DNA from 4 places in the Streptomyces sp. NPDC032198 genome. Region 2 is predicted to be linked to each of the others. Evidence: riboswitches for the same ligand, from Rfam matches in the RefSeq annotation. Region 2 holds a riboswitch; each other region holds the start of a gene.

Region 1 (4,235 bases), on a different contig from region 2:
CTGGCGCACACGCGTCACCTCGACGTCGAGCATTTCTGCGATGTCGGGGAGGTGGAGCCACTCGGGGACGAGAGCATCAGTCTTTGCGTCAATCTCGGTCACGGGGACAAGCCTAGCTCCGGGCACCGACAGCGGCCGGGCAGCGGGTCCCCCTCGGTCCCGGCAGCGGTCCCGGCAGCGGTCCCGGCAGCGCTTAGGGCAGCACTGCCTTCTTGAGCGGTACGGCGGGGTCCGACGCCAGCTCGGCGGACAGGCGGGCGCCCGCCTCGATCAGCTTGCGGCCCTGTGCCAGGTCCCTGGGGCGGCCCACCGCGAGGAGGGCGACCAGGGCGCCCCGCCGGAGCCAGCACACGCTCCAGGCCGCCCCCGAGGGGTCGCCGCGCCACACCAGCTCGTCGGCGGACGCGTGATGACCGGCGTACTGGACGAAGCGGCCGAACTGCTCGGACCAGAAGTACGGGACCGGGTCGTACGCCGAAGGGGTCTCGCCGATGATGTTCGCCGCGACCGTGCGCGGGCCCTGGAGGGCGTTGTCCCAGTGGTGGACGAGCAGGCGCTCGCCATACCTTCCCGAAGGGAAGGAGGAGCAGTCGCCGACCGCGTACACATCGGGTTCCGACGTCCGCAGGTGGTCGTCGGCGAGGACCTCACGGTGGGCGCCCAGGGTGATGCCGGAGTCCGCGAGCCAGTCCGTGGCGGGGCGTGCGCCGATACCGACGACGACCGCGTCCGCGGGCAGCCGGGTGCCGTCGTCCAGGAGGACGCTGCCGGGCTCGACGCGGTCCACGCGCGCGTGGGTGCGCAGCTCGGCTCCGGAGTCGGCGTACCAGGACGTCATCGGCGCCGCGACCTCCGCGGGCAGCGCCCCGGCCAGCGGTCGCGCGGCGGCCTCGACGACAGTGACCGAGCAGCCCGCCTCGCGTGCGGCGGTCGCGAACTCGGCGCCGATCCAGCCGGCGCCGACGACCACGATGCGGTGCTGTTCGGCGAGCACGGGCCGCAGCCGCTCGGCGTCGTCGAGGGTGCGCAGCAGATGGACGCCGGGGACCCCGGAGACGCCGGGCAGCAGGATGGGCCGGGCGCCGGTGGCGATGACGAGGGCGTCGTAGGGCACCGGGCCCGACGCGGTGTCCAGTGCGTGGTCCGCGGGGCGGACGCCCGTGACCTCGTGGCCCAGGCTCAGCTCGATGCCGAGCGCCTCGAAGTCGATGTCGAAGGCGGAGCCCTCCGCCTTGCCGAGCAGCACGGCCTTGGACAACGGCGGCCTGTCGTACGGCTGATGGGGCTCCGCGCCGATCAGGGTGACCGCCCCGGCGAACCCCTGCTCGCGCAGGGCCACGGCGGTCTGCACCCCGGCCATCCCCGCACCGACGATGACGACCCGGCGCTCTTCCTGCCTCCGCTGCTCACTCACCCGATCACTCTAGGGCGGCGGGCGACGCGCGTCTCAGGGCCCCGCGAGGAGATCTCTGACACACCGTCACTGCTCCTGACCGCACAGCTGCCCTACCTACCCCGGGACACCAAAGGCTAAGGTTGCCGTGCAGAGCACTCGCGGGAGCCCGGACGCACCGGGCTGAGAGGGAGGCTGGACGGCCTCCGACCGTACGAACCTGATCCGGGTCATGCCGGCGAAGGGAGGGGCTGGACGCCCATGCATCCACGTACACCACCCCGAGAGACGACCGACGTCCTTGTCGTCGGGGGCGGCATCATCGGCCTGGTCACGGCCTGGCGGGCGGCCCAGCGCGGCCTGTCCGCCGCGGTCGTGGACCCCGAGCCCGGCGGCGGCGCGGCGCAGGTCGCCGCGGGCATGCTGGCCGCCGTCACCGAGCTGCACTACGGGGAGCAGACGCTGCTCGGCCTGAATCTGGCCTCCGCGCAGCGCTATCCCGAGTTCGCGGCCGAGCTGACCGAGGCGAGCGGCCGCGATCTCGGCTACCGCGCGTGCGGCACGCTCGCCGTGGCGCTCGACTCCGACGACCGTGCCCATCTGCGGGAGCTGCACGCCCTTCAGCAGCAGTCGGGGCTCGCCTCGGAGTGGCTGAGCGGGCGCGAGTGCCGCCGCCTCGAACCGATGCTCGCACCGGGGGTCCGGGGCGGACTGCGCGTCGACGGCGACCACCAGATCGACCCGCGCAGGCTCGCCGCGGCGCTCCTGGTGGCCTGCGAGCGGGCGGGCGTGGCCTTCCACCACGCGTGGGTGGACCGTCTCTCGGTCGTACGGGACCGGGCCACCGGAGTCGTCCTCGCCGACGGCACCGCCCTGGAGGCCGGTCAGACCGTGCTCGCCGCGGGCAGCCTCAGCGGACGCCTCTCCGGCGTCCCCGAGGGTGTCCTGCCGCCAGTACGCCCCGTGAAGGGGCAGGTGCTGCGGCTCACGGTGCCGCAGCGGTACGCGCCGTTCCTGAGCCGCACCGTGCGCGCCGTGGTGCGTGGCAGCCACGTCTACCTGGTGCCGCGCGAGAACGGCGAGCTCGTCGTCGGCGCGACCAGCGAGGAACTCGGCTGGGACACGACGGTCACGGCGGGCGGCGTGTACGAGCTGCTGCGGGACGCCCACGAGCTCGTACCCGGCATCACGGAACTGCCGCTGACGGAGACCCGCGCGGGCCTGCGCCCCGGCTCCCCCGACAACGCGCCGCTGCTCGGCCCGACCGCGCTCCCCGGCCTCCAGCTGGCCACCGGGCACTACCGCAACGGCGTCCTTCTGACGCCCGTCACCGGTGACGTCATGGCGCACGCCCTGACCACCGGCGAACTGCCCGACGAGGCGCGGGGGTTCACCCCTCTGCGCTTCGCCGGCACCCCCCGCACGCAGCGCTTCATGGAGCAGCCCGCATGACCCTCCCAGCAGTGACAGCCGTCTCCGTCAACGGAGAAGCACGCGACGTTGCCGCGGGCACCACGCTCGACGCCCTCGTCGCCACCCTGACCACGGCCCCGTCCGGCGTCGCCGCCGCCCTCAACGAAACCGTCGTCCCGCGCACGCGCTGGTCTGACACCCCGCTCAATGACGGCGACCGCGTCGAGGTCCTCACAGCCGTACAAGGAGGCTGAACCGACATGGCAGACGATCCCTTCGCCATCGGCGGGCTCACCCTTTCCTCCCGACTGATCATGGGTACGGGCGGTGCGCCGAGCCTCGACGTCCTGGAACGCTCCCTCGTCGCCTCCGGGACGGAGCTGACGACGGTCGCGATGCGCCGCCTCGATCCCGGCGTGCAGGGCTCCGTGCTCTCCGTCCTGGACCGCCTCGGCATCCGTGTGCTGCCGAACACGGCGGGCTGCTTCACCGCGGGCGAGGCCGTCCTGACCGCCCGGCTCGCGCGGGAGGCGCTCGGCACCGACCTGGTCAAGCTGGAGGTCATCGCGGACGAGCGCACGCTGCTTCCCGACCCGATCGAGCTCATCGACGCCGCCGAGACCCTCGTCGACGACGGCTTCACGGTCCTCCCGTACACGAACGACGACCCGGTGCTTGCCCGGAAGCTGGAGGACGTGGGCTGCGCGGCGATCATGCCGCTGGGCTCCCCCATCGGCTCGGGGCTCGGCATCCGCAACCCGCACAACTTCCAGCTGATCGTCGAGCGCGCGGGCGTGCCGGTGATCCTGGACGCGGGGGCGGGCACGGCGTCCGACGCGGCGCTCGCGATGGAACTGGGGTGCGCGGGTGTGATGCTCGCCTCCGCTGTTACCCGGGCGCAGGAACCGGTCCTGATGGCCGAGGGCATGCGGCACGGCGTCGAGGCCGGACGGCTCGCGTACCGTGCGGGGCGCATTCCCCGGCGCCACTTCGCCGAGGCGTCCTCGCCCGTGGAGGGAATGGCCCGGCTCGACCCGGAGCGGCCCGCGTTCTGAGCGTCCCGCCCCTGTTACAGCTCGGCTGCAGTCGGGGCCCGAGTCCGACCGGGCGGGCAACGGTGTCAGCGGTGGCTCGTAGACTCCCTGCGTGGACACGACCCTTCAGGACCCGCTCGTCGGGCAGGTGCTCGACGGCCGCTACCGCGTGGACGGGCGGATCGCGGTCGGCGGGATGGCCACGGTCTACCGGGCCGTGGACACCCGCCTCGACCGCGTGCTCGCGCTCAAGGTGATGCACCCGACGCTGGCCGCCGACGTCTCATTCGTCGAGCGCTTCATCCGCGAGGCGAAGTCGATCGCCCGGCTCTCGCACCCGAACGTGGTGGGGGTGTACGACCAGGGCGCCGACGGTGCGTACGTCTATCTCGCGA
Region 2 (4,235 bases):
GGAGAAGCTCTACCCCGAGGTGCACTCCACCGAGGACGCCGTCCTTAACGCTCTGCGGGTCGCCGATCCGGTCCTCCCTCACTAGCCATCCGCTCTGGTTCGCCGTACGGGGAAGCGCCGCTCCAGAAGCCGAAGTTTCCTGGAGCGGCGCTTAACCGCGCGTCAGTCCGCCAGCGGCAGGTAGACCCGATTCCCGCTCGCGGCGAACTCCTTCGACTTCTGGAGCATCCCCGCCGCGACCTCCTCAGCCGTCGCGTCCGCAGCCGCAGTACCGCCGAACTGCTCTGTGATGCTGTGGCTAATCTTCATGCTGCAGAACTTCGGACCGCACATCGAGCAGAAATGCGCCGTCTTCGCGGGCTCCGCGGGCAGCGTCTCGTCGTGGAACTCCCGCGCCGTGACCGGGTCGAGGGCCAGGTTGAACTGGTCCTCCCAGCGGAACTCGAAGCGTGCGTCCGAGAGCGCGTCGTCCCAGTCCTGCGCGCCCGGGTGCCCCTTGGCGAGGTCCGCCGCGTGGGCCGCGATCTTGTACGTGATGACGCCGGTCTTCACGTCGTCGCGGTTGGGCAGGCCGAGGTGCTCCTTGGGCGTGACGTAGCAGAGCATCGCCGTGCCCCACCAGCCGATCATCGCGGCGCCGATGCCGGAGGTGATGTGGTCGTACGCGGGCGCGATGTCCGTGGTCAGCGGGCCGAGCGTGTAGAACGGCGCCTCCTCGCAGATCTCCTGCTGAAGGTCGATGTTCTCCTTGATCTTGTGCATCGGGACGTGGCCCGGGCCCTCGATCATGGTCTGTACGTGATGACGCTTGGCGATCGTGTTGAGTTCCCCGAGCGTGCGCAGCTCGGCGAACTGCGCCTCGTCGTTGGCGTCCGCGATCGACCCGGGGCGCAGACCGTCGCCGAGCGAGTACGTCACGTCGTACGCCGCGAGAATCTCGCAGAGCTCCTCGAAGTTCTCGTAGAGGAAGCTCTCCTTGTGGTGCGCGAGGCACCAGGCCGCCATGATCGAACCGCCGCGCGAGACGATGCCGGTCTTGCGGTTGGCGGTCAGCGGGACGTACGGAAGGCGCACGCCCGCGTGCACCGTCATGTAGTCCACGCCCTGTTCGGCCTGCTCGATGACCGTGTCCTTGTAGATCTCCCAGGTCAGCGCCTCGGCCTGGCCGTCGACCTTCTCCAGGGCCTGGTAGAGCGGCACGGTGCCGATGGGCACGGGGGAGTTGCGCAGGACCCACTCGCGGGTCGTGTGGATGTTGCGCCCGGTGGACAGGTCCATGACCGTGTCGGCGCCCCACTTGGTCGCCCAGGTCATCTTGTCCACCTCCTCCTCGATGGAGGAGGTGACCGCGGAGTTGCCGATGTTGGCGTTGACCTTCACCAGGAACTTCTTGCCGATGATCATCGGCTCGATCTCCGGGTGATTGACGTTGGCGGGGATCACCGCGCGGCCCGCGGCGACCTCCGCGCGCACGACCTCGGGGTCGAGGTTCTCGCGGATCCCGATGAACTCCATCTCGGGCGTGATCTCGCCACGGCGGGCGTACGCGAGCTGCGTCACCGCCTGGCCGCCGCGGCCCCGGCGGGGCTGGCGCGGGCGGCCGGGGAAGACCGCGTCGAGGTTCTTCAGGCCACCGCGCGGCGAGGTGTGCTTGATGCCGTCGTCCTCGGGACGGGGCGGGCGGCCCACGTACTCCTCGGTGTCGCCGCGGGCGATGATCCAGTTCTCGCGCAGGGGCGCGAGGCCCCTGCGGACGTCGGTGTCGATGGACTCGTCGGTGTACGGCCCCGAAGTGTCGTACAAGGTCACGGCCTTGCCGTTGGTGAGGTGCACCTGTCGGACCGGCACCCGCAGGTCGGGGCGTGAACCCTCGACATACGCCTTGTGCCAGCCGATGGACTTCCCGGCCTCGGCCGCGACGGTGTGCTCGGCGTTTCCTACGTTCTCGCCGTTCTCGCCGTTCTCGTCGCTGCTGGAGGCAGGCGTGCGTGCGTCCGCTGTGGTCATGAGACCTACTCCCTACGCCGGCATTACCCGGTAACAGGTTCGGCGGTCGACGCAGCGGATTCCGTACGGTTCATACCGTTTCGTACGGAGGTCAGCGCCCTCTCAGCCCGGTGCTCCGAGCTCCCGCGTTTGCAAAGGTGCCTCCACGCTAGCGTCCCGTCGGGCGCGCTGAACAGAGGGCCCCCTCCGTTCTTGCGATGATCGGGCAGTGACCACCACACAGCCGCCGTCCCAGCCGCCCGCCCCGAACGTGCCGCACGACTCGCACGGGCACTCCCACAGCCATGGCCCGGCCGCCCCCGTCTCCAAGCATCTGCGCAAGGTCATCGCCGCCGTGCTGATTCCTTTCGCCGCGGCGGTGGTCGTGGGGCTCGCGGTGTTCTGGCCAGGGGGCGCACCGTCCCACGAACGCACCGGAGTCGGCTTCGACCGGCAGACCCAGTCAGCCACGGTGGCGAAGCTGAAAGAGCTCCCCTGCAGTGAGGTGAACGCCTCCCAGACTCCGCCCAACGGCGACACCTCCACCGCCGAGGAGCAGTCCGCGCAGTCCCGCGCGAAGGGCGTCTGCAAGAAGGCGACGATCGAGGTGACCAGCGGAAAGGACAAGGGCCGCACGTTCACCGAGATCGTCCAGCCGGACTCACCGCGGCAGTTGCGCCAGGGCCAGGAGGTGGTGGTCGCCTACGAGCCCACGGCCCCCGAGGCGTTGCAGTACTCGGTCACCGACGTGAACCGGAAGCTCCCCATGGCGCTGCTCGCCGGGATCTTCGCACTCGCCGTGGTCGTGGTGGGACGAATGCGCGGCGTCATGGCCCTGGTGGCGCTGGCGTTGAGCTTCCTGGTCCTGACGTTCTTCATCCTGCCCGCGATCCTGCAGGGCTCGAACCCGCTGGTCGTGGCGGTGATCGGGGCCAGCGCCATCATGCTGATCGCGCTCTATCTGTGCCATGGCCTCACGGCGCGTACCTCGGTCGCGGTCCTCGGCACGCTGATCTCCCTGCTCCTCATCGGCCTCCTCGGCTCGCTCTTCATCGGCTGGGCCTCGCTGACGGGCAACACGGACGACAACACCGGCCTGATCCACGGCCTGTATCCGTCCATCGACATGAGCGGTCTGCTGCTCGCCGGCGTCATCATCGGCTCGCTCGGCGTACTCGACGACGTGACGGTGACGCAGACGTCCGCGGTCTGGGAACTGCACCAGGCCAACCCCACGATGGGCTGGCGCGGTCTGTACGGCGCCGCCATCCGCATCGGCCGCGACCACATCGCCTCGGTCGTCAACACCCTGGTCCTGGCCTACGCGGGTGCCGCGCTGCCCCTGCTGCTGCTCTTCTCGATCGCCCAGAGCAGCGTGGGCACGGTGGCCAACAGCGAGCTGGTGGCCGAGGAGATCGTGCGCACCCTGGTCGGCTCGATCGGCCTGGTCGCCTCCGTACCGGTGACGACCGCGCTCGCGGCCCTGGTGGTCTCGGCCGACCGCTCGACTCCCACGGGCCACACGGGAAGCGCGGCCCGCCCGGGAGGCGCGAGCCACCCGGGAGGCGCGAGCAACGCTGGAGGCGCGGCCCACCCCGGAGGCGGTGCCACTCCCGCCGCCCCCGCCACCCCCGTCCTGCCCGCACCCAAGCAGAGCCGCGGCGGAAAAGGCCGACGCCGCAAGGCCTGAGGCTCGCGCGGCCCGGCGCCGCAAGGCTTACGCGGCCGATGCCACGAAATGCACCAATCTGCCGTACGGCTGCGCCCCTTGGTTCGCGGAGTCAGCCCGCGCTCTGCTCCTCGGCGAGGATCCGGTCCAGCGCTTCGTCCAGGTGCGTCTCGAAGTCGGCGAGCGCCCGCTCCTGCCCCAGCGGAACCAGCTTGTCCGTACGGTCCAAGAAGGCGAGGAGCGGTGGGATCCCCGCCCGGAACAGCGCCTGATCCGCACCGACCTGAAGCCGGATCAGTACATCGTCGAGCAGCTCGGGATCGGTGGGGGCGATGTGCACATCCCCGTCACCGCACGCCCCGCCCACCCCGTCGACCAGCAGCTCCCGCCCGAAGGCCCAGGTCACGGGTGCGTCTCCGGGGAGATGGAAGGTCAGCCGGACGGCGTAGGGATCGCCGGTCTCATAACGCAGCTCCACCGGGATGCGAAACGACAGCTCCTCGGAAACGAGGAAGCTCATCATGACCTCTGCCTGGACCGACTCGCGCATCGTCCGCCTACCCCGTCGCTAAAGCTCGAC
Region 3 (4,235 bases), on a different contig from region 2:
CGCGTGCACGGCGAGGATCAAGCCCACCGCCACGAACTGAACGATCGTCAGGACGGCGGCCGTGGACAGGTCGAGGAGCTGGGCGGTCTGCCGGTAGATCTCGACCTCGAGGGTCGAGTACGCGGGCCCGCCGAGGATCTGCACCACACCGAACGAGGTGAAGGTGAACAGGAAGACCATGAGCGAGGCGGCGGCTACCGCGGGCCCGAGCGCGGGCAGCGTCACGGTCCGCCACGCGGTCCACCGCGAGGCGCCGAGCATCCGCGCGGCCTCTTCCTGGCGCGGGTCGAGCTGCGACCAGAGCCCGCCCACCGTCCGTACGACGACGGCGTAGTTGAAGAAGACGTGCGCGAGCAGGATCGCCCACACAGTCGTGTCGAGGCGCACGCCCCACATCTCGTCGAGCAGCCCGCCCCGGCCGAGCAGCGCGAGGAACGCGGTCCCGACGACGACCGTCGGCAGCACGAACGGCACCGTGACGACCGCCCGGAGCACCTGCTTGCCCCTGAACTCGAAGCGCGCGAAGACATACGCGCCGGGGAGCGCGATCAGCAGCGTGAGCGCGGTCGACGCGAGCGCCTGCCAGGTGGTGAACCACAGCACGTGCCGGACGTCGGACTGCCCGACGACCTCCGCGATCCGCCCGAACTGCCACGCCCCGCCCACCTTCAAGCCGCGCGCGACGATCGCGGCGACCGGATAGGCGAAGAAGACCGCGAAGAACGCGACGGGCACGGCCATCAGACCGAGCCGCGCCGCGCCCCCGCGCGAGCGCCCCTTACGGGAAGCGCTCCCCTTAGGGGATCCGCTTACTTCAGTACGAGCGAGGTCCACGACTTGACCCACTGATCACGGTTGTCGGCGATCTTCTTCGGGTCCATGGTCTCCGGGTCGTCGACCTTCACGCCGTGCTTGACGAACAGCTCGGGCAGCTCGGTCTTCTCCCGCACCGGGTTCACGAACATGTTCAGCGGCATGTCCTTCTGGAACTCGGCGCCGATCAGGAAGTCGAGCAGCGCCTTGCCGCCCTTCTCGTTCTTGGCGTTGCTGAGCAGACCCGCGTACTCGACCTGCCGGAAGCAGGTGCCGGTCGCGACGCCGGTCGGCGCCTGCTTGGGCTGCGGCTTGGCGTAGAGCACCTCGACGGGCGGCGACGAGGCGTACGAGACGACGAGCGGCCGGTCGCCCTTGGCCTTCTTGCCGCCGGCGGACCCGGAGAACTCTTCGTTGTAGGCCTGCTCCCAGCCGTCGACGACCTTGACGCCGTTGGCCTTGAGCTTCTTCCAGTAGCCCTGCCAGCCGTCGTCGCCGTACTGCGCGGCGCTGCCGAGCAGGAATCCGAGGCCGGGCGAGGAGGTCGAGGCGTTCTCGGTGACCAACAGGTCCTTGTAGGCGGGCTTGGTCAGATCCGCGAAGGACTTCGGCGGCGCCAGCTTCTTGTCGGCGAAGTACTTCTTGTCGTAGTTGACGCAGATGTCGCCGCTGTCGACGGGCGTCACCCGGTGCTTGTCCCCGTCGACCCGGAACTCCGGCCCGACCTTCTCCGAGCCCTTGGCCTCGTACGACTGGAAGAGACCGTTGTCGAGCGCGCGCGAGAGCAGGGTGTTGTCGACGCCGAAGAAGACATCGCCCTGCGGGTTGTCCTTGGACAGGATCGCCTTGTTCACGGCCGCACCGGCGTCGCCGTCCTTCAGCACGTTGACCTTGTAGCCGGAGCTCTTCTCGAACGCCTTCAGTACGTCCTTGGAGACGTTGAAGGAGTCATGGCTGACGAGCGTGACGCTCTTGGAGTCGGCCTTGTCGCCGCTGTCCGACGAGCTGCCGCACGCGGAGAGCGCGACGAGCCCGATGCTCACCGCGACCGCGGTGACCGTGACCTTCTTGGTGGTGCTCACTGAGTTCATTCCTCCTGGAGTGACCAGGAAGAGACGCGGCCCTGCCCGCGGAACAGACCGGATCGGACCGGTCCGCGGGCAGGGCGCAACAGCTTGAGTGATGTCCGAACTTCCTACCCGGAATGACCCGGGCAAGGTTCAGAGGGTCTGCGGCCAACCTGTCCTTGGCTGCCGCACTCTCAGCGCTGTGGCGCTCCCCTGTCGGAATATGAAGATGTGTTCCGGCTATGAAGATGTGTTTCGGCCAGCCTATCGCCCGGCGGGCTAGCGCTCCGACGCGGCGAGCTGACCGCACGCCCCGTCGATCTCCTGGCCACGGGTGTCACGAACCGTGACGGGCACGCCATGGGCGGCGATGGCGTCCACGAAGGCCTTCTCGTCCTCGGGCCGCGAGGCCGTCCACTTCGACCCGGGCGTCGGGTTCAGCGGAATGAGGTTCACGTGCACGGGCTTGTTCTTCAGCAGCCGCCCGAGGCGGTCACCGCGCCAGGCCTGGTCGTTGATGTCGCGGATCAGCGCGTACTCGATGGAGAGGCGACGCCCCGACTTGGCGGCGTACTCCCACCCGGCGTCCATCACTTCACGCACGTTCCAGCGCGTGTTGACGGGTACGAGGGTGTCGCGGAGCTCGTCGTCGGGCGCGTGCAGCGAGATGGCGAGGCGGCACTTGAAGCCCTCGTCGGCGAACCGGTGGATGGCGGGCACCAGACCGACGGTCGACACGGTGATGCCACGCTGCGAGAGGCCCACACCGTCCGGCTCGGGATCGGTCAGCCTGCGAATCGCCCCGGTCACCCGGTTGTAGTTGGCAAGAGGCTCGCCCATCCCCATAAACACGATGTTGGAGAGCCGAGCGGGCCCTCCAGGGATCTCCCCGTCCCGCAGCGCGCGCATCCCGTCAACGATCTGGTGCACGATCTCGGCGGTCGACAGATTCCGGTCGAGCCCGGCCTGCCCGGTGGCACAGAACGGACAGTTCATCCCACACCCGGCCTGCGACGAGATGCACATCGTCACGCGGTCCGGATAGCGCATGAGCACGGACTCGACGAGCGTCCCGTCGAAGAGCCGCCACAGCGTCTTGCGCGTGGTGTCGTCGTCACAGCTGATGTGCCGCACCACGGACATCAGCTCGGGAAGCAGCGCCTCCTGAAGCTTCTGACGTGAACCGGCGGGAATGTCGGTCCACTGCTCCGGGTCGTGCGCGTACCGCGCGAAGTAGTGCTGCGAAAGCTGCTTGGCGCGAAACGGCTTCTCGCCGGCAGCGGCAACGGCTTCCTTGCGCTCGGCGGGCGTGAGGTCGGCGAGATGCCGCGGCGGCTTCTTGGCTCCGCGGGGCGCGACAAAGGTGAGTTCTCCGGGTACAGGCATGGTCCTTCCAGTGTCGCAGACGATGAGAGCCCTCCCCTGTCCACCCACGGCGGCGCTGAGAACCGGTCGGCCGAAGGTCTGTCATGTGCCTGACATAGATCACTAGAGTCTTCCCTGACAACATCAACTTCGCTGGAGGTAATCAGCACGTGTTGAATCAAACGGGGAAGGCGCTCTTGATCGGCGCCACCGCGGCGCTCGCCGTGACGACCGCGGCACCGGCCCACGCCGGGACCGGGGTCCGGGCCGCGGCGGTCAGCAAGCACCAGGAAGTGCGCTGCGTGAAGCAGAGCGGCAGGACCTGCGCTTACTCGGTCTCCTTCTTCTACTGGAACAAGAAGGGGTCCACCAAGCGTGGCCTGAACTACGTCCAGTCGGCCAGGTCTCCGTACAAGGCGGGTAAGGCCCGCTGGCTGTACAAGCAGCCGGGCGGCTCGACCCACGTCGGCAAGAGCTGGCGCAAGGCCCACTCGGTTCCGCACGGCAACGCCGCCGAGGTCGAGTGGGGCAAGGTCGGGACCACCACGGGGCCCAAGCTCCGCAAGGGCACGCTGGTCTGTGTGCAGTGGAAGAACCTCTCGCAGAAGGCGTGCCACAAGCTGAAGTAAGCGGCGTACGGCACACTGCGCGCGGCATGCGAAAAGGGGCTCGCCGTCCAGCTGGACGGCGAGCCCCTCACGTACACAAGCGCAGGTCAGCCGGACCCGACGAAGATGACCAGCAGCAGCCAGACCACCGGTGCGGTCGGCAGCAGTGAGTCGAGGCGGTCCATGATGCCGCCGTGTCCCGGCAGCAGCGTGCCCATGTCCTTGATGCCGAGGTCACGCTTGATCATCGACTCGCCCAGGTCCCCGAGCGTCGCGCTCGCGGCGACCGCGAGGCCGATGAGCAGCCCCTGCCACCACGTGCCGCCGTCGATCAGGAACTCCATGCACAGCGCGCCACCCGCCATCGCGAACGTCACCGCTC
Region 4 (4,235 bases), on a different contig from region 2:
GCCGAGGCCGGCGGCGGCAGTTTCGCCCATGCACTGCGCTACGCCGCCCACGGCGTGCGCGCCTCGCGCGAGGAACAGGATGCGCTGCACACCACACGCGGCCTGTGGGCCCTGGGGGCTGCGCTTCTGCACACCGGTCGCGTCGAGAAGGCCGCCGCGACGTTGTCGGAGGTCGCGGAGCTGGAGTCGCGCTCGGGGGCCGCTGATCCGGCGGTGCTGCGCTGGCAGGGGGACGCGGTGGAGGCGTACGCGCTCTGCGGTCGTACGGACGAGGCCCGCGGTCTGCTGGAGCACATGCAGGAACGGGTGGGAGCGCACCCCGCGCACGCCGCTCTGCGCGCAGCGCTGACCCGCGCCCGAGGCCTGTGCCGCTACCTCGACGGTGCCGACGCCGTCGAAGAGGCCGCGGAACTCCTGGCGGACGCTGCCCACGGTTTCGCCGCGCTCGGCCTCCCCGTCGAGGAGGGCCGCACCCACCTGCTGCGCGGCCGTGTCGAGCGCCGCCGTCGGCGTGCCGCCGCTGCGCGAACGGCGTGGGAAAGGGCTCGTACGCTCTTCGAGGACGCCGAAGCACGCCCCTGGACCGCGCTCGCGAACAACCACCTGACCCACCTGACAGGCCATCCCTCCGCACCCAGCAGCTCGGCTCCGCCGACGCCCCAGCGTCTGACCGAACACGAGTTGCATCTGGCCGAACTCGTGCGCACCGGCGCGACGAACCAGGAAGCGGCCCAGCAGATGTTCATCTCGGTCAAGACCGTAGAAACCGTGCTGAGCCGCATCTACCGCAAACTCGGCATCCGCTCCCGCACCCAACTCGCCACCGCGCTCACCCGTGACCGCTGACCGCTGCGCGGTGACGCTCCGACGACGAGGGCCACCGGGGTCACCGATGCGCCGAGCCGCCCAGGGCGTCGCGGCCCTGCTCAAACGGCACGGCTGGACCTGCCAGCTCCCCGCCCGCCGGGCCCTGGAACCTCCACGGTGTCTTCGAGCTGACCGTTCTTGTCCACTATCGAGTAGAAGTTGCGATGGACCGTCACGTCGGCGATACCAACCGACCGACGCTCACCACCGTCGAGGGGCACACGCATGATCTGCTCGCCGTCGGCAAAGCGCCGGGGAAGCAACCGAGGCGAGGGCCGCCCAGTGCCATAATCGTGTTGACCGCCCCCGGCAGGCAGTGCTGGAGTCGGCGCGTGGACAGCATCCCCGCCAACCGGCGGCTCTGGAACCAGATCAGCAGCGCCTACCAGCACGAGCACGACCCGCAAATCGGCGCCACACCCCGGCTGTGGGGCATGTACTCCATCCCCGACGCGCACCTGCACGCCCTGGGCGACGTCACCGGCAAGCGCGTCCTCGAACTCGGCTGTGGCGCCGGCCAGTGGTCCAGGGCGCTCGCCGCCGAGGGTGCCTCCGTGGTCGGGATCGACCTGTCCGAAGCCCAACTCGCCGCAGCGGCCCGCGCGATGGGAGCCGTCCGCTACCCGCTGGTGCAAGGCGCCGCCGAACAACTCCCCTTCGCCGCCGACAGCTTCGACCTGGTGTTCTGCGACTTCGGTGGGCTCAGCTGGGCGCCCCCGCACCTGGCCGTCCCGCAGGCCGCACGCGTCTTGGGCCGAGGCGGGCGCCTGGTGTTCAACGTCGCCAGCCCTTGGTTCGAAGCTTGCTACGACGAAGCCGCCAGCCGCGTGACCACGACGCTGCAGAAGGACTACTTCGGGCTGAGCGCCATCGCCGAAGACGACGGCGCGACCAGCTATCAGCTCACCTACGGCGACTGGGTCAAGGTCCTGCGCGGCGCGGGTCTCATCATCGACGACCTCATCGAGCCGCGGCCCGAACTCGGAACACCCAACGGCTACAACGAAACCGACCCTCCCGACTGGGCACACCGCTGGCCGGCGGAACTGCTCTGGGTAACCCACAAACCATAAGTTCCGCCGTGCCGAGACGTGAAGCCCGGTGGGCCAACCGCCGAGCTTGGAGAGATCTCCCATTGCAAAGGTTGACGGGTTGACGAAATCTGGAGCTATGCAGGATCGCATCGGTCAGGTGGTCGCGGGATTCACCGACGCACTGCACAGCCTCAGAGACCTCGTCACGGACCTCCCGCCCGGCGAGCAATACGACACGGGCTACGAGTCTGCGCCCAGAGTGTGCACCAGGGCGGCGGCCTTGTCAGTTCCTCCGGCAGAGCCGTGTCCTGCCGTGCGGTGCCCCGAGTGCGAACTCCCGTTCCCGGGGGAGGTACATTGCGTGGTGACCACCGCGGGAGCTCGGGAGTAGCCGGGCTGAGAGGGCGGACGGGACTTGCTCCCCTTTCCGCCGACCGCATGAACCTGGACCGGGTAATGCCGGCGTAGGAAGAGTGTTGACGATGGATGCTGCCTCCGTACCTGCCCAGAACGGCCCTGCCGTTTCCCGTGATGCCGTGGCGGACGTGATCGCGTCGCTGCGGAGCTCCGCACCCCTTGTGCACTGCCTGACCAACGTCGTGGTGTCGCAGTTCACCGCGAACGTGCTGCTCGCGGCGGGGGCCTCCCCCGCGATGGTGCACAGCCCGCAGGAGGCCGGAGCACTGGCCCGGGTGGCCGGGGGCGTCCTGATCAACCTGGGGACGGTCACGTCCGCGACGGCCGAGGCGATGCGCGTCGCGGTCAAAGAAGCGGCCGGGGCCGGGCGCCCGTGGGTGCTCGACCCGGTGGCGGTCGGCGCGCTGCCCTGGCGCACCGGCCTGGCCCGCGAACTCCTGGAGATCGCGCCTCCAGCGGTCATTCGCGGCAATGCTTCCGAGATCCTGGCCCTGGACAGCGGCGGCACGGGCGGGCGCGGCGTGGACAGCACGGACGCCCCCGAGGCGGCGCTGGACGCGGCCGGCGGGCTGGGCCGGCGCTACGGCTGCGCGGTCGCTGTGAGCGGTCCGGAGGACGTCCTTACGGACGGGACGCGCGTGGTGCGTGTGGCCAATGGTCACCCGCTGCTGCAACGGGTGACGGGTACCGGCTGCTCACTGGGCGCCCTGGTGGCTGCTTGCACGGCCGTCACGGGCGATGCACTGCTGGCCGCCACTGCCGCGTCGGGCCTGCTCACCGTGGCCGCGGAGAGTGCCGCCACGCGCTCGACGGGGCCCGGCACGTTCGCGGTCGCACTGATCGATGCACTGTACGAGCTCAGCCCGGACCGGCTCGCCGAGGCTCTCAACCTGCGCTGAGCGCAGCGGTGTTGCCGGGTTGGCAGCGAGCGGTCGGCCGAACGCCACCTGCTGAACAGCCTCCGCCGACCTGGGGTGCGACCCCACCACCAAGTGCGTCAGACCCCGCAGACGCACACCCTCGCCCCTGCGGACAACTCAAGGTTCCTGCACGTCAGGGCCCTGCCTTTCCCTGCACCTCCCGATGCGTTTCCCCCGCCCTTCCCCGGCCGGGAGACCCCAAGGAGCAACCCATGCGACCACCACTTGACCTATCCCTGTATCTCGTCACCGACACCCGGCTCTGCGGCGACCGTGGTGTCGCGGCCACAGTGGCGGCCGCCGTCAAGGGCGGTGTGACCGCTGTCCAGTTGCGCGATCCGGACGCGGACGCCCGCACGCTGTGCGCGCTGGGCCGGAGGATCCAGGCCGAACTCGCCGGCACCGGTGTCCCCTTGATCGTCAATGATCGTCTGGATGTGGCGGTCTGGTTGGACGCGGACGGCGTCCACCTGGGGCAGCGGGACCTCTCCCCCACGACCGCCCGGCAGCGGCTCGGCCCCCATGCCTACATCGGCCTGTCCGTCAGCCGTCCCGGGCAGCTGGCGCACGTACCGGATGCCGTCGACCACCTCGGTGTCGGTCCGGTGTTCCCGCAGTCCACCAAGCCAGACGCGGACGCCCCGCTCGGCCTGGGAGGCCTGGCCCGGATCGTCCAGGAGAGCCCGCTGCCATGCGTGGCCATCGGCGGGATCGGCGCATCCGAGGCCGCCGCGGTCAGGGCAAGCGGTGCGGCCGGGCTCGCTGTCGTCAGCGCGGTCTGCGGACAGTCCGACCCCGAGGCCGCAGCGCACTCCCTCATCCGCACCCTGCGCCAGGAGGTCCCCGCGTGACCAGCCCGCCCATCGCCCTCAGCATCGCCGCCAGCGACCCCTCCGGCGGCGCCGGCATCCAGGCCGACCTGAAGGCGTTCTCCGCCAACGGCGCCTACGGAACAGCAGTCCTGACCGCCCTGACCGCACAGAACACCCAGGGCGTC

Evidence for each region. A riboswitch is a leader RNA that binds a small molecule or an ion and turns the genes downstream of it on or off. The one in region 2 is predicted to bind thiamine pyrophosphate.
Region 1: another riboswitch for thiamine pyrophosphate. It lies ahead of thiO (glycine oxidase ThiO); the one in region 2 lies ahead of thiC (phosphomethylpyrimidine synthase ThiC).
Region 3: another riboswitch for thiamine pyrophosphate. It lies ahead of AB0E78_RS28205 (thiamine ABC transporter substrate-binding protein); the one in region 2 lies ahead of thiC (phosphomethylpyrimidine synthase ThiC).
Region 4: another riboswitch for thiamine pyrophosphate. It lies ahead of thiM (hydroxyethylthiazole kinase); the one in region 2 lies ahead of thiC (phosphomethylpyrimidine synthase ThiC).

What each region holds. Positions count from the first base shown of each region.
Region 1 covers NZ_JBEZVL010000001.1:416,428-420,662, forward strand. Annotated here, with positions in the region: gene AB0E78_RS01955 (Rv2175c family DNA-binding protein) at 1-102, opposite strand, end outside; gene AB0E78_RS01960 (FAD-dependent oxidoreductase) at 194-1,360, opposite strand; TPP riboswitch at 1,545-1,657, shown strand; gene thiO (glycine oxidase ThiO) at 1,655-2,845, shown strand; gene thiS (sulfur carrier protein ThiS) at 2,842-3,060, shown strand; gene AB0E78_RS01975 (thiazole synthase) at 3,067-3,861, shown strand; gene pknB (Stk1 family PASTA domain-containing Ser/Thr kinase) at 3,953-4,235, shown strand, end outside.
Region 2 covers NZ_JBEZVL010000002.1:208,155-212,389, forward strand. Annotated here, with positions in the region: gene AB0E78_RS06095 (DUF4234 domain-containing protein) at 1-85, shown strand, start outside; gene thiC (phosphomethylpyrimidine synthase ThiC) at 163-2,007, opposite strand; TPP riboswitch at 2,000-2,144, opposite strand; gene AB0E78_RS06105 (YibE/F family protein) at 2,216-3,676, shown strand; gene AB0E78_RS06110 (SsgA family sporulation/cell division regulator) at 3,768-4,205, opposite strand.
Region 3 covers NZ_JBEZVL010000011.1:91,015-95,249, forward strand. Annotated here, with positions in the region: gene AB0E78_RS28200 (iron ABC transporter permease) at 1-741, opposite strand, end outside; gene AB0E78_RS28205 (thiamine ABC transporter substrate-binding protein) at 810-1,904, opposite strand; TPP riboswitch at 1,988-2,105, opposite strand; gene rlmN (23S rRNA (adenine(2503)-C(2))-methyltransferase RlmN) at 2,160-3,266, opposite strand; gene AB0E78_RS28215 (hypothetical protein) at 3,416-3,874, shown strand; gene AB0E78_RS28220 (phosphatidate cytidylyltransferase) at 3,961-4,235, opposite strand, start outside.
Region 4 covers NZ_JBEZVL010000008.1:355,126-359,360, reverse strand. Annotated here, with positions in the region: gene AB0E78_RS23435 (helix-turn-helix transcriptional regulator) at 1-846, shown strand, start outside; gene AB0E78_RS23430 (class I SAM-dependent methyltransferase) at 1,200-1,940, shown strand; TPP riboswitch at 2,265-2,390, shown strand; gene thiM (hydroxyethylthiazole kinase) at 2,438-3,217, shown strand; gene thiE (thiamine phosphate synthase) at 3,451-4,089, shown strand; gene thiD (bifunctional hydroxymethylpyrimidine kinase/phosphomethylpyrimidine kinase) at 4,086-4,235, shown strand, end outside.